DNA from 4 places in the Companilactobacillus sp. HBUAS56275 genome. Region 1 is predicted to be linked to each of the others. Evidence: predicted binding sites of a transcription regulator. Region 1 holds the regulator's gene; each other region holds the start of a gene.

Region 1 (4,274 bases):
ATCCGCACCAATATCATCCAACATCAAAATATCGGCACCCTTAATCTTATTAACTTTAGCCAAAACATTATTTTGACCAATGGAATCTTTCATCTCAACCGCAAAAGTTGGAAAATGCATCAAGGTTGTATGAACATCGTGCTTAAATAATTCATTGGCAATAGCACCTAAAAGATAAGTTTTACCCACACCAAAGTCACCAGCTAAATACAATCCAGGTGTAAAACCATCCTGATGTAAATAGTTGTCGATGAAATCTAAAGCCTTGCCTAACGCATCTTGTCTACCTTCACCATCATAATCATCCAACTTAGCACGACGAATGTCAGGAGCCATATCCATCAAAACAAAACTTGATTCATATTGACTTCTTTTTTCACGATTTTGGGTCCGCTCATTTGGATAATAAGCCACTTCAATATTGTGATTATTAACTATCAATTTAGGATAATATCCACGTGTTAATTCACTCGTATGTCGTTTGTTATTATAAAATTCATAAATACTAGCCGCACTAGTAGAGATAGCATTAGGATTAATTCTATCGCTATTTTCTTTTAAGAATTTCTGTACATCAGAATCATTCAAGGCATCGTTAAGAAGACGGCGATAATCCTCCGTCAAATTTTTTGAGTTCAAATATTCTGCTAATCTACTACCTAAATTTTCCATACTTAATTATCCTTATTTCTCAATCTCTTCAAACGATTCTGAAGATCATCTTGTTCATTTTTTTGATTCGTTTGTGCTGGGACTTTAGCTTTCACCTTGCTCCAATCAGTAGCCTGTTCAACTTTTCGATTCTTATTGTTATAACGACGCTTGGGATTGCGACTTTTAGTTTGAAAATCATTGATTCGTTTCAAAGCTTGTTCTGGTGTTTTAACATCATTTTGTTGCCAATCGTTTGCCATTGTTTCCATTAGTGGCAGTGTTAATGTCGGCGAAGTTTGCAAAATGTAATAAACCATAATATTTAAAACAGCCGGTGACAAATAAGACTTCATTGCCATATTTCGTAAAGCATTGGACTCCACCGTTCCTGTAAAGCCACCGCTCTTTTGCTTCTGCGCAGCCAAAAATTCAGCAGGACGTAAAGAACGCGCTTGCTTTAATAATAGTTGATCAGCACGATTTAACTGGCTATTATCTGATTCTACAGGCTCAGGTTCTGAATCTGCCTGCTGTCTTACTGAAATATTAGCATTCTTTTCAAAACGATCCTGGACAGCTTTTTTCAAACGAGCAGGATCAATTTTATTCTTAACAATATCACAAGTTTTACCAATCAAATCAATCAATGTGATCTCATCTAATCCGTAAAAAGCATGTAAATTCAAAATCAATTCTTGATTCTCCAACAAATTGTCAGGATGAATCCTAAATAGTTGTTGAATTCGATCTGAAATTAATTCCCAGTCTAATTGAGGAATCTCTTGCTCATTTAACGATGGCTTCTTAGTATTCGTCTTGTTTGTTGCATAACTATCCTGAGTATTTTTAACTTCACTTGGCGTATTTATCAAATCACTATTGCTTAGCTGAAAGACCTCTAAAAAGTCCTTCGTGATTTCATGCGAATCTTTTAAAATCAGGTCTGAATGAGCATATTTATCGGCTAATAAATGGTATTTACTTTCGCCAACTTGTTCGTACAAGAAGATACTCATCAGATCATCCTTAAAAAATTCATCTGGTGATAATGGCTCAAATAACTGATAAATATAGTAAGGTCCTAAACTGTCTTTTTTCTGGTAGGTTCTGATCAATCCTAAAGCCTCAGTTTTGATACGAGCCTCATAAAATCGTTTTAGATCAATACCTAGCAAACTCATTAATTCGGCATGACTTTTTCGTTGTGTAACGACTTCTTTATTAGGCAATTTTTCCCACAACAACAAGTATAAACTGAAAGCTTCAGTGCCTAAAATAGGCAAATATAAGTCAGTAAAAATATGACGATCGTCATCATTCAAATGACCACTTGGCAAACACCAATAACCTACTAAAGGTGTAAATTTATCTGATTCAAAATTACTCACGGACACTGATACTCCCCTTACTTATTATCAATTTTCTTACCGTTAGACATCATCTCTTGAACTTCCTGCATGAAACCATTCATGTCTTTAAACTCACGATAAACACTTGCAAAGCGAATGTAAGTTACATCATCTACTTTAGATAAGATTTTCATAACATGTTCGCCAATTAACTGGGAACGGACTTCACTTTCACCAGTTGCTCTAATTTCATTTTCTACCTTATCGACAATATCATTCATTTGGTCCATCGTTACAGGACGCTTTTCAGCAGCACGAACTAAGCCACGTAGTAACTTTTCACGGCTGAATTCTTCTCTGTTGCCATTCTTCTTAATAACCAATAGTGGCGATTTTTCTAACCTTTCAAACGTTGTGAACCTAGTTCCACAATATTCACATTCGCGTCTTCTTCTAATGGCACGTCCTTCATCACTGGGACGACTGTCAATAACTTTTGATGAATCATGATGACAATGCGGACAAATCAAAATTCCAGCCTCTTTTCCAAATTAAAGTTTAGGTACTAATCGATCAAATTCTTCTTGAAGATGTGCTAAATCCTCCGAATTATCAATCACAAAGTCAGCACGTTCCTTTTTCTCATCCATCGACATTTGTGAATTGATCTGTTCTAAGGCAACTTCTTTGGTAATAGCATTTCGTCTCATCAAACGGTGCAATTGAATCTGTGGTTCAACATAGACACTAATCACGCCATCAAAATAGTTCTGATAATTACCTTCAAATAATAGTGGTATTTCAAATATTGAAATTGTTTTATCTGTAGATCTTTTGACCTCAGCAACCGTTTGTAAAATTTCCCTTTTTATTAAAGGTCTCGTTATTTTGTCCAGCTTATCTAATTCATTTCTATCGCTAAATACTATTGCACTTAACTTTTGACGATTCAGAGTTCCATTGGGCAAAAGGACTTCTTTACCAAATTGTTCAACTATTTGATCTAAGCCTAAAGTTCCAAGTTTAACCACATCACGAGCAACATAATCAGCGTCATACACAATAAAATTATGATTTCTGAACAAATTTAAAACGGTTGATTTACCGGAGGCTATTCCTCCTGTTAAACCATAAATCTTACTCATTTTATTACCTGACACCTTGGACAAAAATGCGTACCACGACCTCCAACTTTGATTTTTTCAATCGTAGTTCCACATCTTGGACAAGGCGTTCCTTCTTTTCCATAGACTTTTAAATTATTTTGCATATTACCCTTGTGGCCATTTGCATCCACATAGGTTCTGATTGATGAGCCACCAGCTGCAATTCCTTTTTCCATCTCTTGGTTAGAAGCTTCGATGACATTTTGAATATCTTTATCACTAAGATGGTTAGCAGGCGTCTCAGGGTGTATTTTCACTTGCCAAAGAACTTCGTCTACATAAATATTACCTAAACCGCTCATAACCGATTGATCTAATAGAACGGTCTTAATGGCCTTTCGGTGACGCATGATCCTTGGCTTTAAATTTTCAAACGTAAATTCCGTCGACAATGGCTCTGGACCAAGCTTTTTCAGTGATTTATTTTCAGATAACTCATCCGTATTCCACAACTGCATACGACCGAATTTACGAACATCATTATAAATCATCTTTTGACCATTATCCAAAGTAAAGATAGCGTGTGAATGTTTATCAATTGCATCAGGATCAGATGAAATACGATACTTACCTTCCATCCTCAAATGACTAATAATTGTATAGCCATTATCCAAATGAATCAATAAAAACTTTGCTCGTCGACCGACATCAGTAACCGTTGCTCCAGTGACGAATTCAACAAACTGATCTACATCCCCAGTAATTAAGTCAGGGTAACGAATTTCAACATGCGTTATCTTGTGATCTTTCACTTGAGAGTTCAAACTACGCCTGACAGTTTCCACTTCTGGCATTTCTGGCATCTTATCACCTACTATTATTTAACTTCTTAATTATTATAACTAATATCAACTAATATCGTACAAGTATGCCGTCGGTAGTAGAATTTCACCACTTAGGGCCCACAGATTTTCTACTACCGACTATATTTCTGATTCTATTGTTACTTGGTCAAATTCGTAATAAACAAAGGCTTACCATTTTGTAAACAGATATCAGTTTCAACACCTAATTAAATTAACCCATACACACAACAACAGAACACAACATTAGTCCGGAGCAAAAATTGGGAATGCGTTCAGCTATGAAATCATTGTTACCGGCT
Region 2 (4,274 bases), on a different contig from region 1:
GCATCAGCAAATTTATTTTAGGCGTTTTAGCAATATTTACGACGTTAGTTTTAATCAAAATGTCAATGTTTTATGCTGAAAATTATGCGACCGTTAATCGAGCCTTTAATTGGGGAAGCTTGTTATTAGCCTTGATTTTGGTTGGAGCGGTTGGCTACTTTTTAGTTAAAGTCAATGACCGTAATAAGAAAATTAATATATCTATTCTATTGGGAATGTTGCTCATTTTCATGATTGTAGCAACGACTTGGATTTTAGTGGTACCGCAGACCCAGTTGAGTGATTTTGGTAATTTCTGGACTCGAGTGCCAGGAGTTTTCAATGGGGATAAGCTTTATAAAACCGATAATGATTATTTCTCGCGTTTTGCTTATCAATCGGGTTACATGGCCTATGTTTTAGGTGTTGTAAAGATTTTTGGTTATCATATTTTTGCAATTCAATTTTTGAATGTAATTTATCAAGCACTAATTTTACTTTTCACATATTTATTAGTTGTGAAAATTTTTGAAAATATTAAGATGGCACGTTTAGCAGTGTTACTTTTGATGATCGATTTAGATTGGTTTGCTCTAAATAGTCAGGCTAGCAACCAATACTTAGGGTCACTGTGTTACTTATTAACATTTTATTTGATTATGCAAGACAAATTGTGGGCTTACATTTTATCGGGCGTTACGTTGACAATTGGCTGTCTAATTAGACCTATTGGCCCTGTTATTGTGGCTGGAATCGTAGTCTTTGCGCTTCTTTATACAATGTTTGAAAATGGTAAATTTAATTATCGAAAACCATTGAAAATTTTGTTATCGTTAATGGTTTATTTAGTTCTATTTTCATTAGCAGGCTGGGGAATTAAAGCGTCAGGTCTGAATGCTTATGGATTGTCAAATTATGACCCTGAGTGGAAGTTTGTAACCGGCCTTAACTATCAGTCAAATGGGACCTATTCTCCGGATATGGACCGTTTAATTGATGCTAGTAAGCCTCGTAAAGTGATGAGTAAGAAAGAAAAAGCCGCTTTGCGTCAGGAAATAACTTATTTGAATAAAAATAATAAGTGGCTGAGTTTATTTATCAACAAGGTCGGTGGATTATGGTCACAACGGACAATGGCAACAAACTTTACCGGCTATAGTCAAAATCATTCCGCTAAAACTGTTGAGCGAGTCGATTATTTGGGTTACGTAGGTTCGATTATTTTGATAATCCTTTCTTGGATCGGTTCGTTTGTACTGTTTAAAACTAAATTCAGCAACAATCTTTACTTGTTGCTTTTGCCAATGTTGGCTTTTGCAGCAGCTCAGCTGTTGATTGAGGTTCAGGGAAGATATCGAATTGAATTTTTGCCGATTATTGCAATTTTGGCAAGTTTAGGATTGTATCGACTTATTAAAGAAAAAGATTTTTGATTTTTGACAACTATCCGTTGAAAATAGATTTTATCAGTAGTACTAGAAAACTTTCGTGTCGACTGTTTATGGTCGATGTGAAAGTTTTTTATTTAAAAGTATTCTTTGAAACAGGATACAGGACATTCTCGTTCTTATTAAATTTTTCAATAGGATTCCAAAAAAATTCTAGCTTCAATCGTTCGTCTGGCAATTGATTGACCAAGTCAAGGAAAAAATTTGAGTCGGGATACTTGAAATTTGTCCCAGAGTTTAAATTAAAAAAATCATTGCTAAGCAAAGTTGAGAGATATTAGAATAGTAATTGCGACTTTGAATTTTTAATTATAAATTAATATCCGAATTGGATATTTTAATTTTTTAAATTGCCTAAATATCAATACGCAAAAACTATTCCTAAAATGTCAATAGAAATAGTTGTTCACTATATATTGTTATCAGAAAAGATTAAGGGTACTATATATTGTGTTATTTCAAATGTGTGGAGTGAATATTAATGAATACGATTAATAAAATTATTTTATCAGACGACTTTATCGATGAAGTTAAAAAAACAATTAAACCCCACTGGGGCGAGTTAGGCTGGGTTACGTATAAGCGTACTTATGCCCGCTGGATTCCAGAACTTGGACGTACTGAGAATTGGTCAGAAACAGTTAAACGTGTGATTGAAGGTAACATCAACCTTGATCCACGTTTGAAAGATGGTTCATTAACTGAGGAACAATATGCCAGCTTAGTTAATGAGGCTCAAAATCTTTATAAGTTGGTTTACGGTTTAGCCGCAACACCATCAGGTAGAAATCTTTGGATTTCCGGAACGGAATATCAACACCGTAATGGTGATGCTTTGAACAATTGCTGGTTTGTTGCCATCAGACCACAAAAGTATGGTGACAGTCACATTGTGCCTTCTTACTTAAAGCAAGATCAATTAGCCGTTTCAATGCCATTTTCATTCATGTTTGATCAATTGATGAAGGGTGGCGGTGTTGGTTTCTCTGTTGTGCCAAGCAATATGAAACTAATGCCTATCGTAGACAATAAAGTTAACTTAACAGTCATTATCGGCAAAGAAAGTGCTTCATACGACGATTCAATCGCTGCCGGTGCTGTTGACCGTGATGATTGGTTAAAGAGCCATGAGCTTGAGAATACACGTCATTATGAACTTCCTGATACTCGTGAAGGTTGGGTTGTTGGAAATGCCAATATGATCGATGCTCACTTTAACGATACTAATGACGGTTTGAAAGATGTTGTTTTGGATATTACAAAGATCCGTGCTAAGGGTGAAAAGATCAAGGGCTTTGGTGGAACTGCTTCTGGTCCCGTTCCTTTGATCGAAATGTTCTTTGACATCAACGAAGTTTTAAATAATGCTGTTGGTAGAAAGTTAACTTCGGTTGATTGTACCGACATGGGTAATTTGATTGGTAAAACAGTTGTTGCTGGTAACGTTCGTCGTTCAGCTGAATTAGCTTTAGGCGGTGCTACTGATGATGACTTCATTACCATGAAACAAGATCAAAAGAAACTTTATCATCACCGTTGGGCTTCAAATAACAGTGTTGTCGTTGATTCGAAGTTCAATAAATATGCTCCAATTGCTGATTCCATCACTCATAATGGTGAACCAGGAATTGTGAACTTGGAATTGTCACGTAATTATGGCCGTGCTATTGATGGATACCAACCAGGTATCGATGATGGCGTTGAAGGAACTAATCCTTGTGGTGAGATTTCTCTAAGTAACGGTGAACCATGTAACCTATTTGAAGTTTTCCCATTGATTGCTCAAGAACAAGGTTGGTCATTGGAAGAAGCTTTTGAATTGGCTGCTAGATATACTAAGCGTGTTACATTTAGTAACTACGATTGGGAAGTTTCAAGAACTGTTATTCAAAAGAATCGTCGTATCGGAGTTTCAATGTCTGGTATTCAAGACTGGATTTTGACAACTTTCGGTAATCGTGTTGTGACTGGTTTTGAAACTGCCACAGATCCTGAAACAGGAGATACTATTCAAAAACCAATTTACGATCAACGTGTCGCTAAGAAATTTGATGATTTATATCATTCAGTTGTCGCAGCTGACAAGGAGTACTCAAAGGAATTAGGATGCAAAGCTTCAGTTAAGCACACAACAGTTAAACCATCTGGTACTGTTGCTAAATTAGCTGGTGTATCCGAAGGTATGCATTTCCACTATGCAGGTTACTTAATTCAAAGAATCAGATTCCAAGATAGTGATCCATTGTTGCCAGCTCTAAAGGCTTGTGGGTACAAGATCGAACCTGACGTTTACACAAAACACACAATGTGCGTAGAATTCCCAGTTAAGGCTGCCAATGCTGATGACCCTAACTTTGCTTCAGCTGGTTCAGTTTCAATTGCTGAACAATTTGCTACACAAGCCTTTCTACAAACATATTGGTCTGATAATGCGGTAAGTTGTACTATCACTTTCCAACCAAAAGAAGCAGATCAAATTGCACCATTGATGTATCAATACAGACACGTAACAAAGTCAACTTCACTATTGCCATACAGTGGTGCTGACTTCAAGCAAGCTCCTAAGGAACCAATTGATAAGAAAGTTTATCAAGAACGTGAATCAGAAGTTAATGAAAATGTTGCAGCAGTGTTTGCTGAACAAAATGATAATCACGACAAGAAAGACATCGAATTAGTCGATCAATCAGACTGTGCCGGTGGCGCTTGCCCAATTAGATAGAGCAGAGAGCGTAGCAGGGGCGTTCAGCTCCCGAGGATCAAGACTACTTTCTCAGTTGGCTGCGAAGCAGCCGACAGAGAAAGTTGACTTGACCGGAAGGAGTTGCCCCTGCGCAGCTCGTTTCT
Region 3 (4,274 bases), on a different contig from region 1:
ATCGTCGCGACAAAATGTATCCGTCAGCGATTCAGCTGGTGTGGAGTACAAACTATAGTGGTAGCCACTTTCTTTAGCCCATTGCGCACATTTATCGTGTAACGCTTTAACAATTTTTTCTGCAAAGTCATGAGCGGTCTGGTTGTTTTCCCACTTGTCGCCAAAGAAGGCAGTGCAGACTTCGTACAAGCCGATATAACCTAGTGATACCGTTGCACGTTCGTTCTTAAACAACTCATCAATGCTGTCATCCTTCTTCAAGTGTTTGCCGAAAGCTCCATACATGTACAACAATGGTGCATTCTCTGGTTTAGCTTGCTTAGTACGTTCAATTCGATAAGCCAAAGCGGTGTGACAAATTTGCATCTTTTCTTCAAAGATTTCCCAAAATAGGTCAGTATTTCCTTGAGATTCCAAGGCAATTCTTGGTAAATTGACCGTTACAACGCCGAGGTTCATTCTGCCAGAATTAACTTCTTTACCATTTTCATCTTTCCAACCTTGTAAGAAAGAACGGCAACCCATTGGAGTTTTGAAACTACCTGTAAGTTCTTTGATCTTGTCGTACATTAATAAGTCAGGATACATCCGCTTTGTAGAGCATTCCAAAGCCAACATTTTGATATCGTAATTAGGATCGCCAGGATTCAAATTCAAGCCACGTTTAATGGTAAAAGTTAACTTAGGAAAAATAGCTGTTCGGTGTTCCTTACCTAAACCTTTAATTCTAATTTCTAAAATTGATTTTTGAATAGCACGCTCGATCCAAGTTGTTCCTAAACCGAAATTAATCGTCGTAAACGGCGTTTGTCCTTGAGAAGAGTAAAGTGTATTGATTTCATATTCCAAGGCCTGCATGGCATCGTAAATGTCCTTGCGAGTCTTTTCCTTAGCAAACTCAACTTGCTTATCTTCAGCAATCCATTTACGTGCATCTTTAAGATGTTTTTGATAATTGATTTCCGCATAAGGTGCCAAAAGTTGGTCGATACGATTAGCGGAACAACCACCATATTGTAATGAAGCAACGTTAGCGATAATTTGTGACATCTGTGCTGTAGCAGTTTGGATAGAACGTGGTGAAGAAACCCAGGCGTTTCCAATCTTAAAACCGTTACTCAACATTTCATCAAAATCGATTAAACAGCAGTTAGTCTCTGGTGTGACTGGTGAATAATCTAAATCATGCCAATGAATATCACCACGTAAATGAGCTTTAGCAACTAACTCAGGCAACATTTTTAAACCCATCGCACGACTGGCAACTCCAGCTTCTAGATCACGTTGGGTATTGAAAATATTACTATCTTTATTAGCATTTTCGTGCACAACATCCTCATTACGATTAAACAAACGTTCAATATTTAGTTGTACATTGGTTGCACGTGAAAACTTATCTTGATCTTCTTGGAAGTAACGTTCGTAAGCTTCAGCCTGTTCCTCCATATCATTATCATTCAAGACACGAAAAATAAGACCATGGAGTTGAGTAGTTGTCAGACGTTCTAAACTAGCCACTTCAGCAACTAATTTTGAAGTCACTAATTCTTTTTGGTGATCATTCAATTGTAATTTGTCCAAAACAAATTCTATTTTATAGGGATAAAAACTAGTCACTGCCCCACTTCTTTTTTCTACAGGAATCGAAACTAATTTTTGCAATTCAGTAGTCATAATCTTCCCCCTAATTAATTAAATACTGGTATCATTTTACAAAATTATAATAAAAAAAATAAGACTACCAAATACTAGATGTTGTGATATATAACACATCAATACCATATCTGGTAGTCTTATTTCAAATTCAGTAAAATCATCACTTGAGCACGTTCACAAATCGTCGTTACATGAATGGCAATGATTGACGGTTCAGACGATTACGTTTGCTCAAAAAAATATTCCTATATTAGATATATAGCGTTGTAGTGGGTAAATTTACTGCCTTTTTGAGAGAAAAATATTTTTTTGGGGTTCTGTATGCCGTCCTCCACAACAAGCTCGATTGGTCTGGAACGCTGTGGACACTGATTTGAGCCAATTGAAGTTCACAATTGTCTCAAATACAGGTCTTATACTAAGCGATAAATCGCTAAGTATAATCTCACGGCTGAGACCAATCGAGCTTGTTGTTCCGGACTAGTTTGTTGTTCTATTATTTGTATACTCTTAAAATATCGGATCGTAAAATAGCATTATTACTAGATTTCCGCATACTTTACGCTCACTAAAAAACACTGTTCTTTTTTATTAAACCAAAACTCACTATCCTTATTTCATTACATAGCATAAATAACTATTCAAATATCGTAATTTTAACCAATAATATTAGAAACTGAAATACAGTCGGCAGTAGAAAATCTGTGGGCCCTCAGTGGTGAAATTCTGGTTAGCTTGCGAAGCAAGGTTACCAGAAGACCGGACTTGGAGATCCATGATTTTACACGAAGTGTAAAATTATTAGCTTCAAGCCGTGTCCACCACGTTCCAGTGGCCCACAGATTTTCTACTGCCGACGGTATACCTCCACTACATCAGTTGATATCAATCCCGTTTTTTAGTACTTAATAACTAGTCCCAAAAAATACCGAGCAAAGAAGCTGGCTTGGTTACTGTTAACTTTCAAACCTTTAGCTGAAAACTCATCAATATCAATTGATTCAAAACGACAACTGCTCAAGTCCACGCCTTTTAACTCAGTACCTAAGAGATTCATCTTATTCAACTCACAGTTATCAAAGAGCGTCTTCTTCAGTTTATTCTCATTGAAACTAACGTCTTTTAAACTGGCATTAATAAAACTGACATCTTTTAAGTTCATTCGATTTAACACTGACATATCCATCAAACAATTATTGAATTCTACATTATTTAAATACGACTGATCGAAGTTGGTTCCTACTAATTTACAGTTACGAAATTCGACTCGATATAAACTGGCTTCATCCAACACACAATTAGATAGGTCGCATCCCTTGAAAATCACATCGGTTAACTCAATTTTTTCAAATTGGCAGTTGCTAAAAGTCATATGATCAAAAACTGTTTTTTCAATCATCGGATGTTGAATCTCTTGATCTTCTAAGAACTCTCCTTTTAACAAAAGTCCTGTTAAATAAAAGTCCTCTTCCTCGTAAATATCGAAAAAAGAACCTTTTTCTAAATAATCTTCGGAAATTTTGGGTTGAATCATCGACTACACCTCTTTCACTTAGCATCTTACCAGATATCTGGATTTGAAAAATTAGAGAAAAAGGTATTGCTCAAGTAATCTTTCAAACCCAATATCATTAAATTTTCGTAATTTAAACTTAAAAACCGTCTCCTCAACACTATAGATTAAATAATCTAATTTAAAATTAATTATCTATTTTTAAAATCCCGCTGTTAAAGTCTTTCTTCAAACTTTCGGCACAGAACTCTGTTACCATGAAATTATAGCAACGTGAAATAATTAAGATATTGAAAAATATATCGATATTATTGAGTAAATTACAATTTGGAGGGAAATCGGCATGAAATTTTTTACTGAGGAACAAAGTTTAGACGTTTTAAAGAACTTAGTCGCAATCAAATCAGATAACGACGATGAATTAAAAGTTGCTTCTTATCTCAAGGACTTACTAGCTAAATACGATATTGAATCGGAAATTAAAATTATTCGTGGTAACCGTGCTAATTTGGTTGCGGAAATTGGTCATGGCAAACCAGTTCTTGGTATTTCAGGTCATATGGACGTAGTCGCTGCTGGCAATCTTGACGACTGGGACAGTGATCCTTATCAGCTTACCGAAAAAGATGGTCAACTCTACGGTCGTGGTGCTACCGATATGAAATCCGGTTTAGCCGCTCTAGTGATTACAATGATCGAGTTGCATCATCAAGGCCTTCCCAAGCAAGGTACTATCCGTCTGATGGCTACTATGGGTGAAGAAGTCGGCGAAGAGGGTTCTAGTTACTTTCTTGAAGATGGCTCAATGGATGATGTTGATGGTTTAGTTATTGGCGAACCTTCCGGTTACAACATCGGTTATGCTGAAAAGGGTTCAATGGATATCAAATTTATTTCTAAGGGTAAAGCTAGTCACAGTTCTATGCCTGAAAAAGGTTTTAACGCCATCGATCCATTGATGAATCTTTTAATTGAAGCTAATACTATTTTCCGTGATGAAAATATTAAGCACGATTCTGTTGGCCCATTGATTTTCAATACAACTTTGATCAGTGGCGGTGATCAGGTCAATTCTATTCCAGACCACGCCGAAGCTGAAATCAAT
Region 4 (4,274 bases), 170 kb from region 1:
GCAGGCACCGGCAGCGATAGCACCAACTAAATCGTCTAGGAAAACATTGATTTTGCCAGTTGATTTATCATTTAGTTTAGCTAAGATACCATGCTTTAATTTGTCAACATAGCCATAGTTAGTAACCGAAACAGAACCATACAAGCTTGCTAAAGTGATAGCCATATTTTCGTCAATTCCATAAGTGGATTCATCAGTCTGCATAATACGTTGCATTGGTTTTGATAGGAGACCTTTCTCAGCCAAAACATCTAATTCAATTCCAGTCATAATGGCATTTTGAGCTTCACGTTTATGTAATACTTTCTTGATAGCGTGAATTGCTATGTCGGTATTCAAACCGTTAACATAATCTTTTTCTAGAAAAATAACGATTTCAGCGATGTCGTCTAGCTCTACGCCACGGTCGCTTAGATTTCTGATAATGTGTTCATAATATTCTCTATCTTGTTCTTCAAATGATACCAAAATTAGAATCTCCTTTATTATTTATTTGCATCCCACTCAGCCTTGAATTCATCTAGAAAGTCGAGCATATACTGATGGCGTCCCTGAGCTATTTTCTTAGCAGTAGGGGTATTCATCATAGCGGTTAATTTCAATAATTTCTCGTAAAAATGATTGATGATTGTTTCATCATTCAAATTACGATACTCAGCTTTAGTCATTTTTTCACGAGGCTTAATATCAGGGTCATAAATTGTTTCGGAATTGTTTCCTCCATAATAGACCGCACGAACGATACCGATTGCGCCGATAGCATCTAATCGATCTGAATCTTGAACGATTTGTCCAGCTAATGAAAGTTTAGGAGGGTTATTCAATGACTTACTGAATGATAAATTATGAGTGATATAGAGAATCTCCGTGATTTGCTCGTCAGACAATTGAAGTGACTCTAAAAAATCATGGATCTCACGTTCTAGTTTTTCTGGATCATCAACTAGTTTGTCATCAGCTACGTCATGTAGATAGGCTGCACCTAGCGTGATTAATTTGTCAGCTGGTTCATCTTTTAGAATCCGTTTAGCTGTCTTTACGACCCGTTGGATATGATCAAAATTGTGTCCAGTTTTGTCTTGCTTCATCTTATTAAATGAATACTCACGAATAGCAGTTAATTTTTCCTCGTCCGTCATCAAATCAATCCTTCTTTATATAATAACTACATTGTTACACAAAAGGGTTTGTATTTAAAATAATACTCAACATTTGTTATTATATAAGTGTTTAAACACATATAAATTTAACTTAGGAGGATTTCTGATGAATTATATCAATAAGGAATTACCTGAATTTGATGTTGAAGCTTATCAAGCTGGTGAGCTAAAATCTTTCACTAAGAATGATTTATTAGGCAAGTGGTCAATTATCTTTTTCTATCCAGCTGACTTCTCGTTTGTTTGTCCAACAGAACTCAGTGGACTCCAAGATCTGTATAAAGACTTTCAAGCTGCTAATGCCGAAATTTATTCAGTGTCAGTCGACAGTCAATATTCTCATATGTCGTGGGCAGAAACAACAAAAACGATTGGCAAGATCCAATACCCAATGTTGTCAGATCAAAAGCATGAATTGACGGACTTTTTCAATATGATCGATGAGACAACAGGTCAAGATTATCGTGGTGTCTTCATTGCTGATCCTAAAGGTATTATTAAGTCATACACGGTTAATGCAATGGGAGTAGGTAGAAGTCCTAAGGAAATTTTAAGAACGTTGCAGGCAGCTCAATTTGTGGAAGAGCACGGAGCAGACGTGTGTCCAGCTGATTGGCATCCCGGGGAAGATACAATTAAACCCAGTGGAAAATTAGTTGGTAAAATTTAAATATCATTATTAAAAGTAAGAAAGGTATTCGTATCGGCTAATTATATTTGGTCGGTATGAATACTTTTTTTAGTAAAGTAGAATAGTTATCTTTAGACGTTAGGCATATGAAGATTTTAGTAAGTACTATTTGATATTAAAGGATACATAAATAATAGAACACAACATTTGTTGTGGAAAACGGCAGTCAAAGCATATCTCTGTTTTGAATAAATTTGGTATCTTTTTTTGTTAATAGGTGCGTTATAACTATATATAGTGATACGAAATCAAAAAAAACTATATCTTGTATCAAATGATAAATTCCTAATTTAGCAAGTGAGTTAAGCGCTTTACACCGATATGTCGCCAGTATGCTCGAGAAACCATTTGCCAAATTTAGTCCAATTGGTGGTATGATTTTAGCTGTCGGTTAAATTGATATTTTTCAGAAATACGGTTTAAGGGATAAATAAAAATCGACCATTTCAAAATATAAATGCCACAATCATATATTTTGGCAATGGTCCAAGAGGAGAAGGATAAATGAGTATATTTAATCCAAAATGGTATGTTGAACAAATGAGACATTGGAGTTTCAAGAGTTACATGCTATTAATGTTTGGCTTGGGGGCCATCACTGCATCAACACTTTCACATTCTATTAATGCAATTGCTATTTGGACATGGTTTGCGGCCGTTTTAGGTTTCACATGTACAGTTGCCATTACTAATGCAAAACCTTTAAATGGTGTCTTAGGATTAGTTTCAGCGCTTATTTATATCTTTGTAGCTATCAACGCTAAGAACTTCTCTGATGTTGTTCTTCAATTAAGTTACATTATCTTACTAGATATTCCTGTTTTGATCAGTCCACAATGGGCTAAAGACGCTGAAAAGCATATTCATGGTCTAACAGCTCTTAAATGGCTTTGGACAGCACTATTCTTCTTTGCTTCATGGGGATTGCTTTACTTGATGGATACACATATCTTTATCAGTCCACGTCCTGTAATTGATTCAGTTGCTGCTGCTATTGGATTCACAGGTGCACTTCTATGTACATTACGTTTCCGTGAACAATATTACTTCTGGACAGCTCAAGGTATTATGTCAATCGTTCTTTGGGGTGTTACTGCTACACAAGGTGACGCTAGTCCAGTTCTATTCTTGACATACATTATGTACTTCATGAATGATATGATTGCTTTCTTCGATTCACATATTCACTGGTTCCACAAAGATGCTACTGAAAACAGAGCTAAGAGTGAAGAATTAGCTAATAATTAACCTGTTTTTTGTTGCATTAAAATTACCAAATAGACTATTATTGGTGAGCAATAGTAATCTAGAAGGGTAAATGAAGCTGTGAAAAAATTTGTTAAAATTACCTTATCAGTCGTTATAGGCGTAACGCTACTAACTGATGTAGCGGCTGGTGGTTATATGTTTAATTATGCATTTAGTAAGAGTGGCTACAGTAGTCAGATAAAGGGTCATTTGAGTAAGAACAGTCAATGGTTTTTAGATCAGAAGCCACAGATCTGGGAACAAACGACAAAGGATCATTTGAAATTGAAAGCTCGCTATTTACCAGCTGGGAAGGAAACCGCCAAAACAGTGATCGTTGTCCACGGGTTTGGTAGCGCTAGTAAATATATAGGGTCGTACGTCAGAATGTTTCACAACGCCGGATATAACGTTCTGGCACCAGATAATCGTTCCTTTGGTATGAGTCAAGGCAAGTATGCTGGTTATGGTTGGAAAGACCGTAACGATATGACGGCTTGGATCAAACAACTTAATCAGAAATTTGGAGCTAATTCTCAGATTGGACTGTACGGTATTAGTATGGGTGCCGCAACAGTCATGTATACGTTAGGCGAGCATCCTAAAAATGTTCGTTTTGCTATAGCTGATTGTGGCTATTCAACCATTTCGGGTGAATTATCCTATCAATTGAAAGAGATGTTTGGTTTACCAAGTTTTCCAATTGTACCTACAGCGAGCCTCTTTGCAGATTTCTTGGCAGGCTATAACTTCTATCAGGCCAGTACCAAAGACAGTTTGAGGAAGAATAAAGTGCCATTATTCATTATCCATGGCTCAAAGGATGATTTTGTACCGACTAAGAATGCCTATTTAAATTATGATTATACTAAAGGTCCCAAGAAGCTTTGGATCGTTAAGGGTGCTGGTCATGCTGGTTCATTAAGCAAGGCTAGACAGCAATACGTTGAAAAAGCGACAGATTTTGCCAATAAATATTTTAAATAATATATATAATTAGTAGCCAGTAACTCAATTGAGGGTTACTGGCTATTTGTATGTTTATTCACATTTTTGGTATATGATTACTTTAATGAACTAAGGCAGGTGATTGGATGCAAGAACAAGGTGATTTACGCTATTTTTTGACACAAAAACAGAAATTTGACGTTCGAGCGGTATTAATCTTATTACAT

What was found. Region 1 encodes NrdR, which represses ribonucleotide reductase genes. Its sites were predicted from a motif close to ACACNATATATNGTGT; they were not measured.
Region 2: nrdJ (ribonucleoside-triphosphate reductase, adenosylcobalamin-dependent) is a predicted target of NrdR. The motif match lies at 1,866-1,881, and genes of this name have one in related genera.
Region 3: nrdD (anaerobic ribonucleoside-triphosphate reductase) is a predicted target of NrdR. The motif match lies at 1,776-1,791, and genes of this name have one in related genera.
Region 4: pnuC (nicotinamide riboside transporter PnuC) is a predicted target of NrdR. The motif match lies at 2,107-2,122, and genes of this name have one in related genera.

Annotation. Positions count from the first base shown of each region.
Region 1 is NZ_JAYKKK010000001.1:702,948-707,221, forward strand. It holds gene dnaI (primosomal protein DnaI) at 1-672, opposite strand, end outside; gene U8526_RS03285 (DnaD domain protein) at 675-2,042, opposite strand; gene nrdR (transcriptional regulator NrdR) at 2,060-2,533, opposite strand; gene coaE (dephospho-CoA kinase) at 2,555-3,148, opposite strand; gene mutM (DNA-formamidopyrimidine glycosylase) at 3,145-3,972, opposite strand.
Region 2 is NZ_JAYKKK010000003.1:148,255-152,528, reverse strand. It holds gene U8526_RS07240 (ArnT family glycosyltransferase) at 1-1,412, shown strand, start outside; gene nrdJ (ribonucleoside-triphosphate reductase, adenosylcobalamin-dependent) at 1,909-4,149, shown strand.
Region 3 is NZ_JAYKKK010000002.1:196,633-200,906, reverse strand. It holds gene nrdD (anaerobic ribonucleoside-triphosphate reductase) at 1-1,674, opposite strand, end outside; gene U8526_RS04530 (pentapeptide repeat-containing protein) at 2,555-3,190, opposite strand; gene U8526_RS04525 (ArgE/DapE family deacylase) at 3,513-4,274, shown strand, end outside.
Region 4 is NZ_JAYKKK010000001.1:534,987-539,260, reverse strand. It holds gene U8526_RS02470 (phosphatidylglycerophosphatase A family protein) at 1-468, opposite strand, end outside; gene U8526_RS02465 (HD domain-containing protein) at 486-1,139, opposite strand; gene U8526_RS02460 (peroxiredoxin) at 1,267-1,830, shown strand; gene pnuC (nicotinamide riboside transporter PnuC) at 2,356-3,099, shown strand; gene U8526_RS02450 (alpha/beta hydrolase) at 3,178-4,086, shown strand; gene U8526_RS02445 (NUDIX domain-containing protein) at 4,194-4,274, shown strand, end outside.